Regions from separate parts of the Paenibacillus sp. FSL H7-0942 genome, predicted to be linked through region 3. Evidence: predicted binding sites of a transcription regulator. Region 3 holds the regulator's gene; each other region holds the start of a gene.
The links. The regulator Rex, encoded in region 3, represses fermentation and respiration genes when NADH is low (regulators of the CRP and FNR family bind a similar motif). The targets are predictions, from matches to a motif close to TTGTGAAATATTTCACAA.

Region 1 (4,715 bases), 2.3 Mb from region 3:
CTTTGCATATGTCCGGTGTTCCGTCTGTGCTGGCATCGTCCACAATGACGATCTCATCCACGAACTCACTCAGATCATGCAATACTTCTTCAAGGTATCGGCCACGTTCATTGCGAACCTGGAGCATGGCGGTCAGCTTGTTGCCTTTGCTTTTGCGAACCCGACGAATGGAGAAGGGTTCTTTGAATATACTTGTTTCCTCATGTGTTACAGCAGCATTCTGTTCTGCCTGACCTTGTGAATCATTCCAGTGATGCACTTGGCTTCGGATGTCCTGCGTTGGTTGTGTATGATCCGGGGTGTGATCTCCATTTTCCAATGCGTCTGTATGTGTTCGATCGACTGTTTCGGTTGGCGTGTAAGTGGTTTCGGTTCGGATATCCCTGTGCACCATTGGTCCATTCAACTGTTGTCTACGCTTCTTCGGGTCCAGCATCATGGCACCTCCCCAAGCAATTGCTGTACAGCATGATCCAACAGCTCCAGCTCGACAATCCGGGCCAGCGCATCTTCATCCTCCAGTGCTGTCTCAAGGAAATGTCGGACTGCCCCGTGTCGTTCCCCTCGCAGTGCCAGCGCACTGCCGGATAATTGCTGGTAATCCCGGCGACTGGCATCATCCTGAATATCGACTGCATGCACCAGAGCCAGTGCTTCTTCCACACGTCCAGTCTCCTGGTAGATGCGGAATTTCCAATGTCTCGCAGTTTCTCCGCCAAGTTCGTCCAGGATGCGCAGCGCGGTTCCGTAGTCATCGTTCATACGGAGTAGTTCCGCTCGTACAAGTTGATCTTCTCCTGCCTCAAGCCAGCGACATAACTGTTCATAATGATGCCGTTCTTGTTCATCTGCTGCACTAATTCCATACACCCGCAGGGCGTCCTCCAACTGTCCAGCCCGGGCATGGATGGCAGACAGGAATCGATAATGGGAGACCACACAATCACTGCGACCATTCATGACCGCATGGGTGAAGGCCTCTTGCAACGAATGGACGGCCCGCGGATCTTCAAGCAAGTACTCATAGGCTGCCAGCAAAAAGGATATCGTCTCATGTGCACCTGCTTTGGCACGGAGCTGACGGTAGAAGTCGGCACGTACACTGCATTGAAGCAGGGTGACGCTATCTGGAGTGCCTGACAGGATCTGCCGCAGCGCATGCAAGAAGAGCAGTTCGAAGTCCCGGAGAGGGACTTCGAGATCATCCTTTTGCATCGTACCCGCAGGTGCAGGGTCTTCTCCGCCCAGCCAGATAGCACGTACGCCTTGGAATAACAGCTTCATATAACGTGTTTCGGAGGATGTGCCTACCAGATCGGCGATGCCGACCAGTTTGGAAATACTGCTCTCCCATAGCGGAGATTCTGCTTCGTTTCCAGCAGGCTCAGGGAGCAGGGCAATACATAGCTCAGGCTCCAGCGAAGCCGTAGCTATTAGCCAGTAGGGATGGGCGACCACGGCTACGGTGCGAGGTTCCAGCAATAGCTGCTCAGCCTCAGGGAGGGAGATGGCGGTAATGACCGGAGGTACATCTTCTGTTTGCGTCAGGCTGCTGACATAGTAGACCTCTCCCTCGATCGACAGCAGTGCAGCAATATCGGGATAGGGAAAGGATGACCAGCCTCCTTTGCGAGGGAAGAGAACATACCGGACAGGGGGCTGTGTTGTACTGGCCTTATCCAGGCTGGCTTCGGCGTCTTCACCTGGTAGTGGTGCAGGTTTTTCCATGAATAGTTCACCTCACCTTGACTGTAATATGGAGCGTCTTCGCTCTGCATGTGCTTCATGCTTTCACTTCATATGTAAAGCCCTCACGGTACTTCGCATGATATGCCTGAGACTAACATATGGGCATTCCGTCCCAAACATGAGTATCTTCCATGAATAGATGCAGTTGGCATGCTGTGATAATAGGCTGAATTTTATCTTTTGTGTGACCAGGATCACTTTTTTTTGCTCTAGAGACGAAGATTGTGATAATTCTCACATGTATAAAATAGGTAATCTGGCACAATACGTTCATCAACGTATTTGGCGGACAGACAGCGAAGGTGCAGCTTCAATGCCAAATACGCATACTGCGAAGTGAACAGAAAGAAGGGGTAACGGTATGGATCCGATTATGTTATCGCGTATCCAATATGCACTTACAACGATTTTCCATTTCTTTTTTGTCCCGCTATCCATCGGTCTTGTACTGTTGGTTGCAATCATGGAGACGTTGTACGTTGTTAAGGGTAAGGAGATCTACAAAACGATGGCCAAGTTCTGGGGCAAGCTGTTCCTGATTAACTTTGCCGTCGGGGTAGTCACAGGTATTTTGCAAGAGTTCCAGTTTGGTATGAACTGGTCCGAGTACTCCCGATTTGTCGGGGACGTATTCGGTGCGCCACTGGCTATTGAAGCGCTACTGGCGTTTTTTATGGAGTCTACATTTATTGGATTGTGGATATTTGGATGGGATCGTTTGTCCAAAAAAGTGCATCTGGCCTGCATCTGGCTGGTGTTTGTCGGCACATTCCTGTCCGCGCTGTGGATTCTGGCAGCCAATTCATTTATGCAACATCCTGTTGGGTTTGAGATTAACAACGGTCGAGCCGAGATGAATGATTTTTTTGCACTCATCACAAATGGTCAGCTTCTCGTTGAGTTCCCACATACAGTCTTTGGGGCATTGATGACAGGGGCCTTCGTCGTAACCGGGATCAGTGCCTACAAATTGATGAAAAAGCAGGATGTGGAGATTTTCCGCAAATCGTTTAATATTGCGATCATTATCGCTCTTGTTTCTTCATTCGGCGTCGCATTCTCGGGTCACTTCCAGGCGCAATATCTGGTGGAGACACAGCCGATGAAGATGGCAGCAAGTGAGGGCACATGGACAACGACAGAAGATCCGGCGCCATGGACGGTGGTCGCTTTTATTGACCCGGATAAACAGGAGAGTACGGGTGAGATCAAAATCCCTGGATTGCTCAGTTATCTGTCCTACAGCAAGTTCTCCGGTAGTGTCAAAGGTATGAAGGAGCTTCAAGCTGAGTATGAACAGACGTATGGACCGGGGGACTACATCCCGCCGGTACGGACAACATTCTGGAGTTTCCGCATTATGATCGCAGCGGGTGGTTTAATGATTGCATTGGCGCTATACGGTACATTCCTAGCCATGCGTAAGAAGCTAGAGGTCGCTGGAAAGTGGTTTATGCGTCTGATGGTGTTCGCCATCTCCCTGCCGTTTATCGCCAATACGTCAGGTTGGATTATGACCGAGGTTGGAAGACAGCCATGGACAGTATTTGGCTATATGACAACCGAAGCCGGGGTCTCGCCGAACGTATCCGCAGGAATGATCCTGTTCTCGACCATCGCTTTTACCGCTGCGTATACGGTTCTCGGAATCGTGATGGTATACCTGTTCGTACGTGAGATCAAAGCAGGACCGTTTGCGGTCGAGAAGCCAGAAGATCACGATGAATCGGCCGATCCGTTCGGCGTGGATGGAGGTTATTCCGTTGTCACTAAGTGAGTTGTGGTTTTTGCTGATTGCCGTATTGTTTGTTGGTTTCTTCTTTTTGGAAGGTTTTGATTTTGGTGTGGGGATGTCTACAGGCATTATTGCCAAAACAGATCGTGAACGCCGGACCCTGATTAACTCAATCGGTCCGTTCTGGGATGGTAATGAAGTATGGCTGATTACGGCAGGGGGCGCGATGTTTGCTGCTTTCCCGCACTGGTATGCCACGTTGTTCAGTGGTTTTTACCTGCCACTTGTGGTGGTGTTACTCGCCTTGATTGGCCGCGGAGTTGCTTTCGAATTCCGCAGTAAAATGAAACAGCAGCGCTGGCGCAAAACATGGGACATCATCATTGTTGTCTCCAGCGCGCTGTTGCCTTTCCTGTTCGGCGTGGTCTTTGCCACATTGATGAAAGGTCTGCCCATTGATGGGGAGATGCAGTTGCGTGCAGGAGTCCTCGATATTGTTAATCCGTACACCGTGATTGGTGGCTTGAGCGTAACCCTGCTATGTCTGGTTCATGGATTGCTGTTTGCATCACTACGAACAGTAGGTGATCTCAGAGAGCGTGCCTTGAAGACAGCGCAAAAATTGATGCTGCCGCTGGCTGCACTGCTCGCTGTTTACGCGTTAATGACGTATTTCATGACCGATGTGTTCGCCGTACGCGGCTGGGCTCTTTGGATCATGGTTGTACTTGGCGCAGTTTCGCTTGCACTTGCGGCATACTTTGTTCGTCAGAAGCGTGAAGGCTGGGCTTTTGGTATGACAGGGGCAGTGATTGCAATTGCCTTTGCCTCGGTCTTTATCGGACTTTTCCCAAGAGTGATGGTGAGTTCCTTTGGGGCGGCATATGACCTGACTGTATACAATGCCGCATCGGGTGCGTATTCATTGAAAGTAATGACCATTGTAGCTTGCACATTGCTACCGTTTGTTCTTGGCTATCAGATCTGGAGTTATTATATCTTCCGCAAACGTCTGAACGAGCAGCACCACCTGGAGTACTGATATGGGACGGGGGCTGATGAAGCTGCCGGGCATCCGGCCGGTACTTGCGCTGGCCTCAGCGCTGGTACTGTTGCAGGCGATGACGATCATTATGCAAGCCAAATGGCTGGCACAGGCCATCACGGCATTGTTTGAAGGTTCATCCGTAACGGAGCAGTACCCGATACTGCTGCTGTTCCTGGCTGCTTT
Region 2 (4,715 bases), 640 kb from region 3:
ACCAGGTGGTACCGATGCAGGTCAAGTACACTTGAGTGGAATTGGTGTACCATCAACAGTTATTGGTATCTGCGCACGTTATATCCATACCTCATCTTCCATCATTCATACGGACGACTACGATGCGGCCAAAGAGCTGATTGTAAAGCTGGTCAAAGGTCTGGATCGAACAACGATGAATACCATAATTAATAACGCGTAACAATTGACAAGAGACCTCCTAACTATATTGGGAGGTCTCTTTTTTATATCCACAACTATATCAGTTGGACACGTAGATTAATAGGCCGAACATTATAGGGAATTACACATAAGATACAATAACGGAAGATGAATTAAACACCAAGCAGCGGGGGACCTGTTATGGCAGTGAGAAGGAATGGAAAATCGAATAAAGGTTCCAAAAAAACAAATGCCGCAAACACCCTTCTCAATGGCAACCTTAAAGGAAGAAATCTGGAACTTATCGTTGCAGCATTACTGGTCAGTGGGAAGTTAAGAGTGGATGCGGTCACGTTGTTTCGAGAAGCTACACTGGTCGTTGAACTGGTTGGGCAGTATAAATCGCTACAAAATATTACACCATCGAATCAAGACAAACTGGTGCAATTCCTCGATGAGATCGGTGGCGATATGACGTTGAATGACGTTATACGGGCTTTCCAACAGAGAATCAATTCCTAAACGCCAAGAAATGAGGTTGAAGTGATGTCTGACTTTGACGGAAATGGGTTCGCTGAACTACTGATCATTGTCATTCTTGTTGTTTTATTTGTATTTGGTTCTTCCGATATTGACGACCTGACTGATTCTCCTTCTCAATCCTGAATTGGCTAAGTTATTACGATTTATTCATTATGAAATGCATACCTGTAAACGCCAGCCCACAATATGCGGGCTGGCGTTTTTGGATGGCTATAGAAATAGCGGTGAGAATGCAATCCAGGCCAGAATAAGAGTAAGCACAATGCAGACATTCTCTACAACGGCCCCACGCTTGGTCCCTGTACTCATCAGATTCACCCGTATGCGCCACTTGAGCGGTGGTAACGGACGAATACCCCGATTGGTTAGTGAATCGGCCAATAGATGCATCGCATATGCCGTGCCTCCCGCTACCCAGATCTCCGGTCCCTGCTGCTGGGTCGTGCTGTACAACAAGCCCGCCCATATTGCGGTTCCGTACAGGGTATGTGTCAGTCCCCTATGAGTCAGTGTGGTGCAGAGCATTAACAAACTGCCTGCAATCAAGTTCCACGGTGCGAACGCGTGACCATAGAAAACCAGCCCAAGTCCAATCGCAAACATCAACACTTTGCGAAGCGAACGCGAAGGCAGGAATGACACAAGCGCAATGAGGATCGCAAGCAACAGGTTCCATGGTTTGGCATGAACATAGAAGTACACAAATACAGCTGTGGGCAACAGAATCGTCTGTAACAACCTGATCAGACTGTTAGGCAAGGCTCTGGATACCAGCAGCGAATTAGGCTCATCAATGTCAGGCAATAAAGAACCAATCAGAGCAACCGTAACTGCTGGCGCGGTCACTGGCATACCGGCCAACTGCAGAACAGAAAGCGACACGCCTGTCCCGATAATAAGGTGGGATCTTCCCATCATGATGCAAAAACGTCCTTTCGAAGAAATCGGGAACAATACGGCCCAGTTCCGATTTTACAACGAAAACAAAATAAGAACAATAGTTCGCATTTCTTATTTGTATGAAAATAAATATAACTTTCTGTGATGGGGCTCACACTATTATATTTATGACTCTTCTATCTTTATTAGTGAATTAAATCACATAAACTATCGTCAACTACTTGTATAATTTCAAATATAAACCACTAAAATTGTTGGTAATGTACAGCGTCTATCCAAGGAGGCATACACACATGAACGAAAAAAAAGAGAAACTCGTTATCATAGGTAACGGAATGGCAGGAATTAGTACCGTTGAGCAAATTTTAAAATTAACTACGCGATTTGATATTACCGTTTTTGGCACAGAGCCCTATCCTAACTACAACCGCATTATGTTGTCTTATGTACTGGAAGGAAGCAAAACACTGGACGATATCGTGCTGAACGACCTTCACTGGTATGAAGATTACGGCATTACGCTGCACACAGGCACAACGGTTACACGAATCGATGCCGAGACACACGAAGTTGTGACTGAAGATGGAACTCGCGTTCCTTATGACAAAATCATCATTGCAACAGGCTCCAACTCCTTCATTCTCCCCGTACCGGGACATGACAAAGAGGGTGTTGTTGGTTTTCGCGATATCGCCGATTGCAATGTCATGCTGAAAGCTGCTAAGCAGTATAAAAGAGCGGCCGTTATCGGGGGCGGACTGCTAGGCCTTGAAGCTGCCAAAGGGTTGGTACAACTTGGCATGGAAGTTACCGTAGTGCATCTGATGGAAGATCTGATGGAGCGTCAGCTTGATCCGCAAGCTTCATCCATGTTGAAGGCAGAACTCGAACGTCAGGGTATCCGGTTCAAGATGGGTGCGCAGACTTCCGAACTGCTGGGCGGCGAACGCGTTGAAGGGATACGTTTTGCAGATGATACGGTTCTGAATGTTGATTTTGTGGTCATGGCTGTAGGCATCAAACCCAATACGGCTGTAGCCCGCGAAAGCGGTATGGAAGTGAACCGGGGTATTGTCGTGAATGACTATATGCAGACTTCACTTGAGAATGTGTATTCGGTCGGGGAATGTACAGAGCACCGCGGGGTATGTTACGGCCTCGTTGCCCCATTGTTTGAACAAGGTATGATTCTGGCGAAACATATCTGCGGTGTGGAGACCGCTCCTTATGAAGGTTCAGTTGTATCCACGAAATTGAAAATTTCGGGTGTGGACGTGTTTTCAACTGGTGAATTCATCGACAGCCCCGAGCACACCGTCATTTCGCACAAAGATGACTGGAAACGGACCTACAAAAAAATTCTGCTTCGTGATAATAAAATGGTCGGCGCTGTTCTCTTCGGTGACATTACGGATTCTGCCGAATTGCAGAAACTGATTAAAAATCAAACCGAAATGACCGAAGAATTGTATGGTTCACTCATGGGTACAGGCTGCGGCGGTCATAAGAAAGCAACCTCTGTTGAAACGATGCCCGAGGACGAAATCGTCTGTGGATGTAACGGGGTAACCAAAGGAGCCATTGTTGATGTAATTACAAACCAGGGCCTTACCACTGTTGATGAAATCAAAGCCTGTACCGGTGCAACACGCTCTTGTGGTGGGTGTAAACCGGTTGTGGAACAGATTCTGCAATATGTACTTGGAGACAGTTTCAGTACTGGGGCTAAACAGGGCATCTGCGGATGTACTTCCATGGGACGGGATGAGATTGTAGCCGAGATTCGTGAAAAAGGATTACAAACGACCAAAGAGGTCATGAATGTACTGGGTTGGAGTCAGCCAGAAGGTTGTTCCAAATGTCGTCCGGCGATCAACTACTACCTTGGCATGATTGCACCAGACACACACGAAGATGAGAAAGAATCCCGTTTTGTTAACGAACGGATGAACGCGAATATTCAAAAAGATGGAACGTATACGGTTGTACCTCGGATGTACGGCGGGGTGACTACACCAGCGGACCTCAAACGCATCGCTGACGTTTCAGTCAAATATGATGTAAAAGCAGTCAAAGTGACTGGCGGTCAGCGTCTCGACTTGATTGGTGTCAAAAAAGAAGATCTGACCAAAGTCTGGGCTGAACTGGATATGCCTTCAGGTTATGCATACGCCAAATCGCTGCGTACGGTCAAAACATGTGTCGGCTCCCAATTCTGCCGATTCGGTACACAGGATTCCATGGCCATGGGTGCTCGCATCGAACGTAAATTCGAACGTCTGGATCTGCCAGCCAAGTTTAAATATGCCGTCAACGGTTGTCCGCGAAACTGTGCAGAGGCATGTACCAAAGATATCGGTATCGTTGGTAACGACGGAGGCTGGGAGATCTTCATCGGTGGTAACGGCGGTATTAAAGCAAGACTGGCTGATCCCTTATGCAAAGTGAAAACGGATGAAGAGTTGATTGAACTGTGCGGCGCCATCATGCAATATTACCGCGAGACAGGTAACTATCTGGAACGGACGTCCGAGTGGGTGGAACGCATGGGTCTGGAGCATATTCGTTCGGTTGTTGTGGATAACCTTGAGGAACGTAAAGCGTTGATGCAGCGGATTGAATTTGCACTTGAGCATGTTGAAGAACCTTGGCAAAAAGCGATTCGCAATGAAGAAGGCCAAAGTAAAATGTTCCATGGCATCGAAGTATCAGCTCGTCCATAAGTAAGCTTGCAGATTAATACTGCCCGAATGTTAAATATAGATAAGGAGTGGTTTAAGATGACGACAAAACAATCAGGCACCTACTTCCCTGCCGGAGTAGTTGAAGAATTCCTGCCACGAATCGGAAGAGTAGTTGAGATTAAGGACCATCAGCTTGCTGTCTTTCGTGCATCGGATGGTACCATCTTCGCTGCGGATAATCACACCCCCCACCCTAAGGGTGGGCCGCTGGCTGAAGGCATCGTGTCCGGGCATTATCTGTACGATCCGCTGTATGATTGGAAAATTGACCTGACTACTGGTCTTGTGCAAGCACCGGACAACGGTCAAGTACAGATGTATCCGGTAAAGGTAGAGAACGGCCAGGTCTGGATTGAAATATAGCTC
Region 3 (4,715 bases):
GCGTCAGACATTCGCCATGTTTCACCACTTGTTTCCCATCCACCCATACGTGCTCAACATCCTTGGCAGAAGCCGAATAGATGGTATGTGAGATCAGGTCTGTATGTGGATAGAAATGTGCCTGTTCAATGTCCAAGGCGATAAAGTCAGCCTTCATGCCGACCTGGAGTGCTCCGGTATTGTTCAAGAAGATGGATTTGGCACCGTATGACGTTCCAAGTAATAACGCTTCGCCTGCTGGCACTGCCGTTGGGTCACCAGATACACCTTTGTGGATCAATGCAGCCAGTCTCATTTCCTCGAACATATCCAGGTTGTTGTTGCTTGCCGGTCCGTCTGTTCCGAGTGACACGGTAACTCCTGCTTTCAGCAACGCAGGTACCCGCGCAACACCGGAAGCGAGTTTCAGGTTACTTCCCGGGTTATGGGATACAGCCACATCATGTCGGGCCAAAATTTCAATCTCTTCGTCATTCAGATGCACCGCATGTGCAACCAGGGATGGACGGGAGAAAAAGCCCAGTTTCTCCAGATGTGCCACAGGACGCAGTCCATAATCAGCCACGTTCTGCTCGACTTCACGAAGCGTTTCCGACATATGTGTATGAAGGGGAAGGTTTAGGTCGTTCGCGACCTGCACAAGCTTCTCTATGTAGTCAGGAGGGCATGTATATGGTGCATGTGGCGAGATTACGGTTGTAATGCGACCATCTGCCTGTCCATTCCACTCACGTGCAAACGCAGCCGACTCCTCCAGCTTCCGCAATTGTTCTTCTTCCGAGCACAGCCCGATTACACCACGTGCCAGTGCTGCTCTAACGCCGGATTGCTCCACAACTTTGGCAACTTGATCCATGTGATCGTACATGTCCAAGAAAGCTGTAGTTCCTCCTTTTAACATTTCAAGCACCGATAGCGAAGTTCCCCAATATACATCTTCTGAAGTCATTTTCGCTTCCATCGGCCACATTTTTTCCTGCAACCATACTTGCAACGCAAGATCGTCTCCGTGCCCTCTGAGCAACGACATCGCTGCATGACCATGCGTATTGATCAGACCCGGCAGGAAGAACAGTCCTTTTCCATCCACTTTGGTACTATTTTTGTCTCCATCCGGCAATGTCTCACCAATATGCACAATCTTGTCATCCTCAACAACCATGTATCCGTGGACCACGTTCCATGTTGTGCCGCCTTCATTAACGGCAAATTTGCCGTTGTGAATTACCCATCTATTTGTTGTCATCTTCCTCGTCGTCCTTTCCAGTCTCCAAGTAATAGGCCAAACTAAGCAGATCCGTTGTAAAGTCAGCATGGTGAATCCGGATATGCGGCGGTGTTTTTAGAATGGTTGGTGCAAAATTAAGGATCGCTTCAATTCCTGATTCAATAAGCTGATCGGCTACATTTTGGGCTTCCGTATCCGGAACCGTGATAATGCCGATGCGGATATTTTCCGTTTTAACCGCTTCCGTCAATTCATCCATTGGTTTTACCGTCAAACTGTTGATTTGACTACCAATCTTCGGTCCATATGCATCAAATACAGCAACAATCTTCATGTTGTCTTTCAGATATGCGTTGTAGTTGGACAAGGCCTGTCCGAGGTTACCCGCGCCTACCAGAGCTACATTAATTTGCTGATCAATTTTGAGAATGTGACGAATTTTCTCGATCAAATAGGATACATCATACCCGATCCCTTTACGACCAAAATCACCGAAGTAAGCCAGGTCTTTACGAATTTGTGCCGGATTCAGATCCAGCCTCTGTCCAAGCTCTTGAGAAGAAACAGTAGCCACCTCACGCTGATGCAACTCGTTCAAATAACGCAAGTAAACAGGCAGACGTCTTACCACTGCTTCCGAAATTTTATCCGATTTCATTCTTGCTCCCCCTTACCAAGGCCACGATAAAAAAATAATAGATGAAAAGATGAGCATTCTGTATAAAACTCAAAGATAAACGTGACATTTTATACAGAATGCTCCTTGTAATTTAGGTTATAAGTTCTTACGTGCAACTGCTTTAATTGGATACGGAAATATCTAATAAAGTTTAACGCCAAACGATAGTGTCATGCAATGATATAACGAACAAAACAACCATTATTTTTGTTCATTAGCAGGTTTTTCCAACCACTCGGTAATTCGTGGAACCATCTGCTCCGTGAGCATATGCTCCATTTTGGGACCAGGTAATGAATACAAAAAGAATTTACCATAATACGCTTCAATTACCCGTGTATCATAAACAATGACAATTCCTCTGTCCTTTGCTGTACGCACCAATCGGCCAAATCCCTGCTTGAAACGAATGACCGCTTGTGGCACGGACAGTTTCATGAACGGATTTTTCTTCTGTTCCTGAAGCAACTCACTCTTGGCTTCCACCAACGGATGATTCGGTGGCTGGAACGGCAGTCGCACAATAGCGAGACAGGTTAGCGCCTCTCCCGGGATATCTACACCCTCCCAGAAGCTACTTGTGCCCAGAAGTACCGTTGCTTTGGCATCTTGAAACCTGCGAGTCAATTTGGAACGACTTCCACTGTCAACGCCTTGCCCAAGCAACGAGATGTCGTTGCCAGACAGTGCCTCCTTCAGCGGATCATAGACCTGTCGCAACATCTTGTATGAAGTAAACAGAACCATCATGCGTCCACGCGTAGCAATTGCCGTCTCTGCAAGTGATTGCACCAGCATATTAACAAAGTGCGCATCACCCACACTTCCCTTCACACTCGGGAAATCACGCGGAATCACCAGAAGTGCCTGATCGCGATAGTTGAAAGGTGATGGCAGCATCGACGTTAACAGCCGATTATTCTCAGAGGCTTCTTGTAAGCCAAGCTGCTCAATCATGAACTGGAATGACTTATCTACCGAGAGCGTTGCCGATGTAAGAACAACACTTTTCTTTTTGTCAAAAAATAAATCCTTAAGTTGGGCACTGACATCTACAGGTACGGCATACAGCTGAAGAGATTTACTGCGGAACTGACCGCTGGCTTCCATCCAGTACACCGTTTTGGCGTCATCCATACGCATGAAGAAACGTAGATTCTCCTTCAATGTGGTCAGATCTTTCAGCAATCCTGTAATGTCCGTGATCAGACTATCCGATTGATAATCATCCTGATCCTCTTTCACTTCAAGCAGCAATTTGTCCCCTTTGCGAACCAAATCGCCCAGAGTCACATAGATCTGGTTCTCCAGATCCTGCAACTCCTGCCATTTTGCAGGTTTCTGAGATGCTTTCAGACGCAGTGAAAATTGCCCCGTCTCTCCCGGTGAAGCATCACTTCGTTCAGGCAAGAGACCAAACAAGGCATCGCTCATACGATCCCACAGCTCCTTAACTTCAAGAGCGAGCGGGAACATCTGATCCACCATGGAGCCCCATTGCACCGAATTTTCATGCCCGGAAAACTGCGAACGAAGCATAGGTAGCTGACCATTACGACTGTCTTTAAATAGGCGGGTCAGTGTATGAACCAAGGTGAAATATTTCATATGCATTCCAAGATGTTTACCAGCGACATCCTCCAGATGATGTGCCTCATCGATCACAAGACTCTCATAGGCTGGCAGCAGCTGATGCGCGGCTTTCACATCCGTAAATAATTTGGAGTGATTGGTGATTACGATATCAGACAACCCTGCTTCATGTTTGGCACGATGGTAGAAGCATTTACGGAACCATGGACAGGATCTTCCCAGACATGATTCGGATTCACTCTGTACGGTCTCCCAGAAGTCCCCTCCGCGTCCGCTAAGGTTAAGTTCCTCATCATCTCCGGTTTCGGTCTGCGTAAGCCAGACGATCATCTGAGCAGCTGTGAAATAATCCTCTTTCGGTGTGGCGAATTCACGTTTATTGATTTTGTGTTCAAATTTGCGCAGGCACAGGTAATGTCCACGTCCTTTGAATACAGCAGCCTTAAACGGGAACGGAACCACTTGAGTCAGCATCGGAATGTCCCGCTCTCTCAATTGCTCCTGCAGATTGATCGTATGCGTGCTAACCATAACTTTCTGTTCTTGCTTCACACTTTCATAAATAGCAGGCAACAGATACCCTAGAGATTTACCGGTACCCGTTCCAGCTTCGATCAAGAGATGTTTCTCTTCATCCAAGGCTTGCCTTACACTGCTGAACATCTGAGTCTGCGCTTCACGCTCTTCGTAATGATCCAGTGTATCCTTCAGATTCTCCCGAACCTGGTCCATAAACTGTTCGAAGCTTACACCATCGAGGGGGTTAGCCTCCCGCTCATCGCGTGGTGCACCAATATCGGTCCAATCACTTACATTAAGAGCAAGCTGACGATAATAGGTATGTCCGTCCAGGTCCTGAATCGGCTCTGCTTCCTTCTCACTGCGCATTCCGTCCAAAAACCAACCCAAGTCACTGTCTTCTGGTGCAAACAGGTCACTGAGGCGCTGAATCGTTATGAGCGGTAATTCCTTTAACTCATCCAGACACTTGAGTAGCACATAGGCTGTCGCCAGTGCATCACTGTCTGCCTGGTGAGGGCGATCATGTTGAAATCCAAATTCGGAAGACACATAACCGAGTTGATAAGAACCCAGTGATGGGAATGTGATCTTCAGAAAATCAATCGTGTCCAGAATGCGGCCAGTGAACGGCAAATAACCGCAACGGTCAAGAGCATTCTGCAAAAAGTGAAAATCAAAAGCGACGTTGTGTCC
Region 4 (4,715 bases), 900 kb from region 3:
CAAGTAATGCAATAATTCTATTATGGATTTCGGCAGTTAGTTTGGGAGTAGTAACCCTTCATCGCAAAAAGAAGAATATTCAATAAACATAGAAAACAGGGAACTTCTTGAGATGAAGTTCCCTTGTTTTAGATTGAGTTGTATGAACTTTTTAATTAGAATTTTTGTAATACACCAAGTGATCGGTCCATTCATTATTTTCGTGTATAAACCCTTTACGAAGGCATTCGAATTCCATACCAACACTCTCTGCCAGTTTCATGGAAGGGGTGTTATCCACATTAATATGAGCTTCTATGCGGTGGAATTTCAGATGTTTAAAGGGACTCCTCTGGATTGAATTTATGCTCTGGGCATAGCACTGAAATAGTCCATAACCACGCTGCGAAACTCTAAAGCGGCTTTGGAAATATACCTGTTTTTGTGCGAAAGTAGAGCGATTTCCCGTACGAGTTGATGTTCCTCTACCTGAAGATATTTAATGCGCTCATGCGGGTTTCTGGCTGTGCTAGGTATAAACGCGAGACCGATCTCCGCCTCCACAAGGGCGGTTAATCTTGCAGGCTCATCACCTTCATATACATACTTCGGTAGGAAACCAGCGGATTGACATACGGAATCTACCATATCACGAACCCCATACCCTTGCTTCACCCCAACAAACCACTCGTCCTTAAGCTCGGTTAATTGAATGCTGCTTCGGTCTGCATATCGATGACCCATAGGAACAGCGACTACAATCGGGTCGTCATATAGTATCTGACATTCGATATCGTCACCTTCAATCGGAGGGGAGGAGAGACAAAAGTCCACCTCGCCCCGATGCAGAAGTCTGGACATGTTTTCTAACGAGACCATTTGCACATGGAACTGAATATCCGGCTTGTTTTTCCGGAATTCCCGCAGTATACCTGGCAATGTGCTCGCCGTAGTCACCGCCAATTGCAGTGTACCCTGATCCGGGTTGGAGAGGTCAGCGATTTCCCGCTTTCCTTGTTCCAATTCAAATAAGGCTTTTTCAGTTCGCTGAAGAAATGTTCTTCCAAAGTCGTTTAGTCGCAGCTTTCTCCCGATTCGATCAAATAAAGGGACTCCCAAGTCGTCCTCTAATCGTTGTATCGTTTTGCTCAGGGAGGATTGCGTGACATGCAGCTTTCCCGCAGCTTCCGTAACATGTTCGCATCGGGCCACTGTCAGGAAATATTTTAGTTGAAGAAGTTCCATTTACACCATTCCTTCATTCCTTCTAGTTCATCAAATCATAACATATAATGCGTTGGAATAAATGAATACGTTCAAGTAAGATAACAGCAGAAGAGAGAGAGGTGCACCAATGAACGTTCGAAATAAAGGATTGATGTTAGCTGTTGGACTCGGAATTATGTTGAATCCGTTGAATTCCTCCATGATTTCGGTGGCAATCTCCAGGCTACAACAAGTGTATCAACTTAATTTTACAGCCGTTTCGTGGATTATTTTATCATTTTACATTGCCAGTGCTGTCGCTCAACCCGTCATGGGCAAGTGTAGTGATTTGTTTGGCCGCAGGAAGATCTTCCTCATGGGTCTTGTTATTGTTTTTGTATCGTCCATGTTAGCTCCGTGGTCTCCCAGTTTTTCATGGCTCATCGTATTCCGGATTGTTCAATCATTTGGCACAAGTATGATGGTGGCCGTCGGAATGGCGATTGTCAGAATGAACGTGACTGAAAAACAAGCCTCCGCCTTGTCCACCTTGGCTATATTCCTTTCTGGAGCGGCTGCAATTGGACCTTTTATTGGTGGAGTATTGATTCATTGGTGGGACTGGCACAGCATATTCTTCGTTAATATTCCGTTTGTCTTGGTGAGTTTTTGGTTCGCCTGGAAAACAATCCCGAAGGACGAGCAATCTCCGTCTATCTCTGGTCACATGTCCATTCGGCCATGGCTTGCGTTAATTGACGCACCAGGTATCCTGATGTTTACGGTAGCTTTGGTGACTCTGCTCATCGGTTTACTATCAGTAAATTCCACAGGAGATATTTCAACATGGCATCTGCTGACAGGGGGGATCGGGTTAATCGCACTCGTCATGTTCATCCGACATGAATTAAAAGCAGCCACGCCTTTTATCCCTCTGCGAACGTTTGCCTCATATCCCGAGATGACTTGGGTGAATGTGCAATACATGCTGGTGAACATCCTGTTTTACGCACTTTTTTTTGGAGTTCCTACGTATTTGAAGCAGGTACGTCATCTCAACGAAGTTCATACAGGAATGAGCATGCTAGCTTTGGGGTTATGCTCAGTCATTATTGCTCCGATCGCAGGACGCTGGATTGACAGATCAGGATCACGGCCAGCTCTGATCGTATCCGCTTCTTTAATGACATTTGGATCTATATTGATCGTTGTTATGAATGAAACTTCTCCAATCTTCATAATCATTGTTGCCTTAGCTTTATTTGGCATAAGTAACGGCCTAAACGCGGTCGGTATGCAAGCAGCACTGTTTAAAAGCACACCGAAAGAAATGATTGGAGTCGCATCGGGTATTTTTAATACATCACGCTACCTGGGGACCATTTTATCGTCGTTATTGATTGGAATTGTTATGGGGGATACATTCAATGTGACAGGATTTCAGATGCTTGGAATCATCCTTACGGTATTAGCTGCATCACTGATCATCATGAGCGTACGTCGCGAGGCAGGTGCGGTGAGTCCGGAGAAAGTAAAATAGAGAATCTTCCGTGCAATAACACGTTTACACCCAATGAATCAATAGCTCCATTGGGTGTATTTTTTGATTTTCACCAAGTTGTCAGAAAGAGTTGATCCTTTCTTGAACGTTTAGGGTAGAAGACGTGTCTTTGATTGAATTAGGTAAAAATAAAGATATAATAATTTTGATTAATAGGCTTGGTTAGTACATTAAGTGCATCAATATCAGATTTTAATAGGCATCCAATGATTGTTATTATCGGGGGCCTACAGGAGTAAACGCATTATAGGTGTGGCAAGATATCGTCATACCTAACTTTGTGAAATTTTTCGCAATTCTGCATTGAGCTTGGCCAAATCTGATATTGAATGTTTCTAAATTGAACAGAGTTTGAAAGGAGGCAACACAAAGAATGGCTATTGATACGGTTTTATGGAGCAGGCTGGTGACTGGTTTGACGCTCGGGTTCCACGTGATTTTTGCAACGCTTGGTGTCGGTGTACCTTTGATGATTGCTATTGCAGAGTTCATCGGCATTCGGAAGAAGGATCACCATTACATACTTATGGCAAAGAGGTGGTCCAGAGGGTTTGTCATTTCTGTGGCTGTTGGTGTTGTGACAGGTACAGCGATATCACTGCAGTTGGCCCTGGTATGGCCGAATTTTATGAAGCTGGCCGGGAATGTCATTGCACTGCCACTATTTATGGAAGTATTTGCATTCTTTTTTGAAGCAATATTCCTGGGTATTTATCTGTACACGTGGGATCGGTTCAAAAATCCATATATCCACTGGTTGCTGACCATCCCAATTGTCGCCGGGGCAGGCATGTCTGCTGTTTTTATTACAACAGTGAACGGATTCATGAACCAGCCTGAAGGTTTTGTCATGGAAGCAGGTCAATTCATGGCAGTGAACCCCGTACAAGCGATGCTGAATACGGCGACCTTCTCCAAAGTATTCCACGTATTAAGCTCGGCTTATCTGACAGGAGCTGCCCTGTTGGCAGGAATAGCAGCCTTTGCGATGCTGAGAAAAGGGGTGTCGGCCTACCACAAAAAAGGCTTGAATCTCATGATGGCCGTTGTGCTGGTATTCAGTTTATTAAATTCCTTAGCTGGAGATGTGTCTGCCAAATTTTTGGCTGAGCATCAGCCGGAGAAGCTCGCAGCTGCCGAGTGGCATTTCGAGACGGAAAGCGGCGCGGATTTGATTTTTTTGGGATGGCTGAATGCAGAACATGAAATTATAGGCGCTCTTCATTTGCCGAAACTGCTCAGTTTCCTTGCCTTTGGAGACTTTAACGCCGAGGTAACCGGGCTGAACGAATTTCCACCAGATGAACACCCGCCCTTACTTGTGCATTATTTATTTGATCTAATGGCTGGTATTGGATTCGCTCTGCTTGCTATATCAAGTCTGTACTTCCTGTTTGTATTCTGGAAGAAACGTAATCAGTTTAACAAGTGGATGCTTCGTATGGTTGCACTGAGTGCACCGCTTGCTTTTCTGGCCGTTGAGATGGGTTGGTTCTATGCAGAGATCGGGCGGCAGCCATGGATCATCCGAGGTTATATGCGGGTAGAAGAGGCCGCTACTTCTTCACCGAGTGTGAGAATTTTATTTTTCGTCTTCTTGCTTCTCTACATCCTGCTAGGCGTTATGTGTGTCGTCGTACTGAGACGGTTGTTCAATAACAATCCTGCTGAACTCGAGATGGAGAAATGGTTGAAGGAGAAGCATGATCAATCAGCCGAGAAAGGGGGCCAGGCATAATGAGTTATGAATTAATTGGTATTTCGGTACTCTGGCTGTTCTTGTACGGCTATCTTATTGTAGCTTCCATTGATTTTGGAGCAGGTTTCTTCGCCTTTTATGCACGCCTGACAAAGCAGGATCACCTGATTAATCGTCTGATCTCCCGTTATCTATCACCGGTCTGGGAGATCACCAATGTATTTTTTGTCTTTTTCTATATTGGCATCGTTGGATTCTTTCCGGATACTG

Region 1: the regulator Rex is predicted to act here: its motif matches at 1,972-1,989, upstream of MHI48_RS28855 (cytochrome ubiquinol oxidase subunit I).
Region 2: the regulator Rex is predicted to act here: its motif matches at 1,792-1,809, upstream of nirB (nitrite reductase large subunit NirB).
Region 4: the regulator Rex is predicted to act here: its motif matches at 3,025-3,042, upstream of MHI48_RS15235 (cytochrome ubiquinol oxidase subunit I).

What each region holds. Positions count from the first base shown of each region.
Region 1 is NZ_CP150279.1:6,592,839-6,597,553, reverse strand. It holds gene MHI48_RS28865 (glycosyltransferase) at 1-439, opposite strand, end outside; gene MHI48_RS28860 (tetratricopeptide repeat protein) at 436-1,728, opposite strand; gene MHI48_RS28855 (cytochrome ubiquinol oxidase subunit I) at 2,111-3,526, shown strand; gene cydB (cytochrome d ubiquinol oxidase subunit II) at 3,471-4,526, shown strand; gene cydD (thiol reductant ABC exporter subunit CydD) at 4,528-4,715, shown strand, end outside.
Region 2 is NZ_CP150279.1:4,938,222-4,942,936, forward strand. It holds gene MHI48_RS21980 (M42 family metallopeptidase) at 1-202, shown strand, start outside; gene MHI48_RS21985 (hypothetical protein) at 364-684, shown strand; gene MHI48_RS21990 (metal-dependent hydrolase) at 916-1,623, opposite strand; gene nirB (nitrite reductase large subunit NirB) at 1,899-4,328, shown strand; gene nirD (nitrite reductase small subunit NirD) at 4,386-4,712, shown strand.
Region 3 is NZ_CP150279.1:4,302,768-4,307,482, forward strand. It holds gene MHI48_RS19040 (amidohydrolase) at 1-1,246, opposite strand, end outside; gene MHI48_RS19045 (redox-sensing transcriptional repressor Rex) at 1,233-1,886, opposite strand; gene dinG (ATP-dependent DNA helicase DinG) at 2,109-4,715, opposite strand, start outside.
Region 4 is NZ_CP150279.1:3,404,128-3,408,842, forward strand. It holds gene MHI48_RS15215 (MFS transporter) at 1-86, shown strand, start outside; partial or broken gene MHI48_RS15220 (GNAT family N-acetyltransferase) at 152-379, opposite strand; gene MHI48_RS15225 (LysR family transcriptional regulator) at 343-1,224, opposite strand; gene MHI48_RS15230 (MFS transporter) at 1,334-2,725, shown strand; gene MHI48_RS15235 (cytochrome ubiquinol oxidase subunit I) at 3,120-4,484, shown strand; gene MHI48_RS15240 (cytochrome d ubiquinol oxidase subunit II) at 4,484-4,715, shown strand, end outside.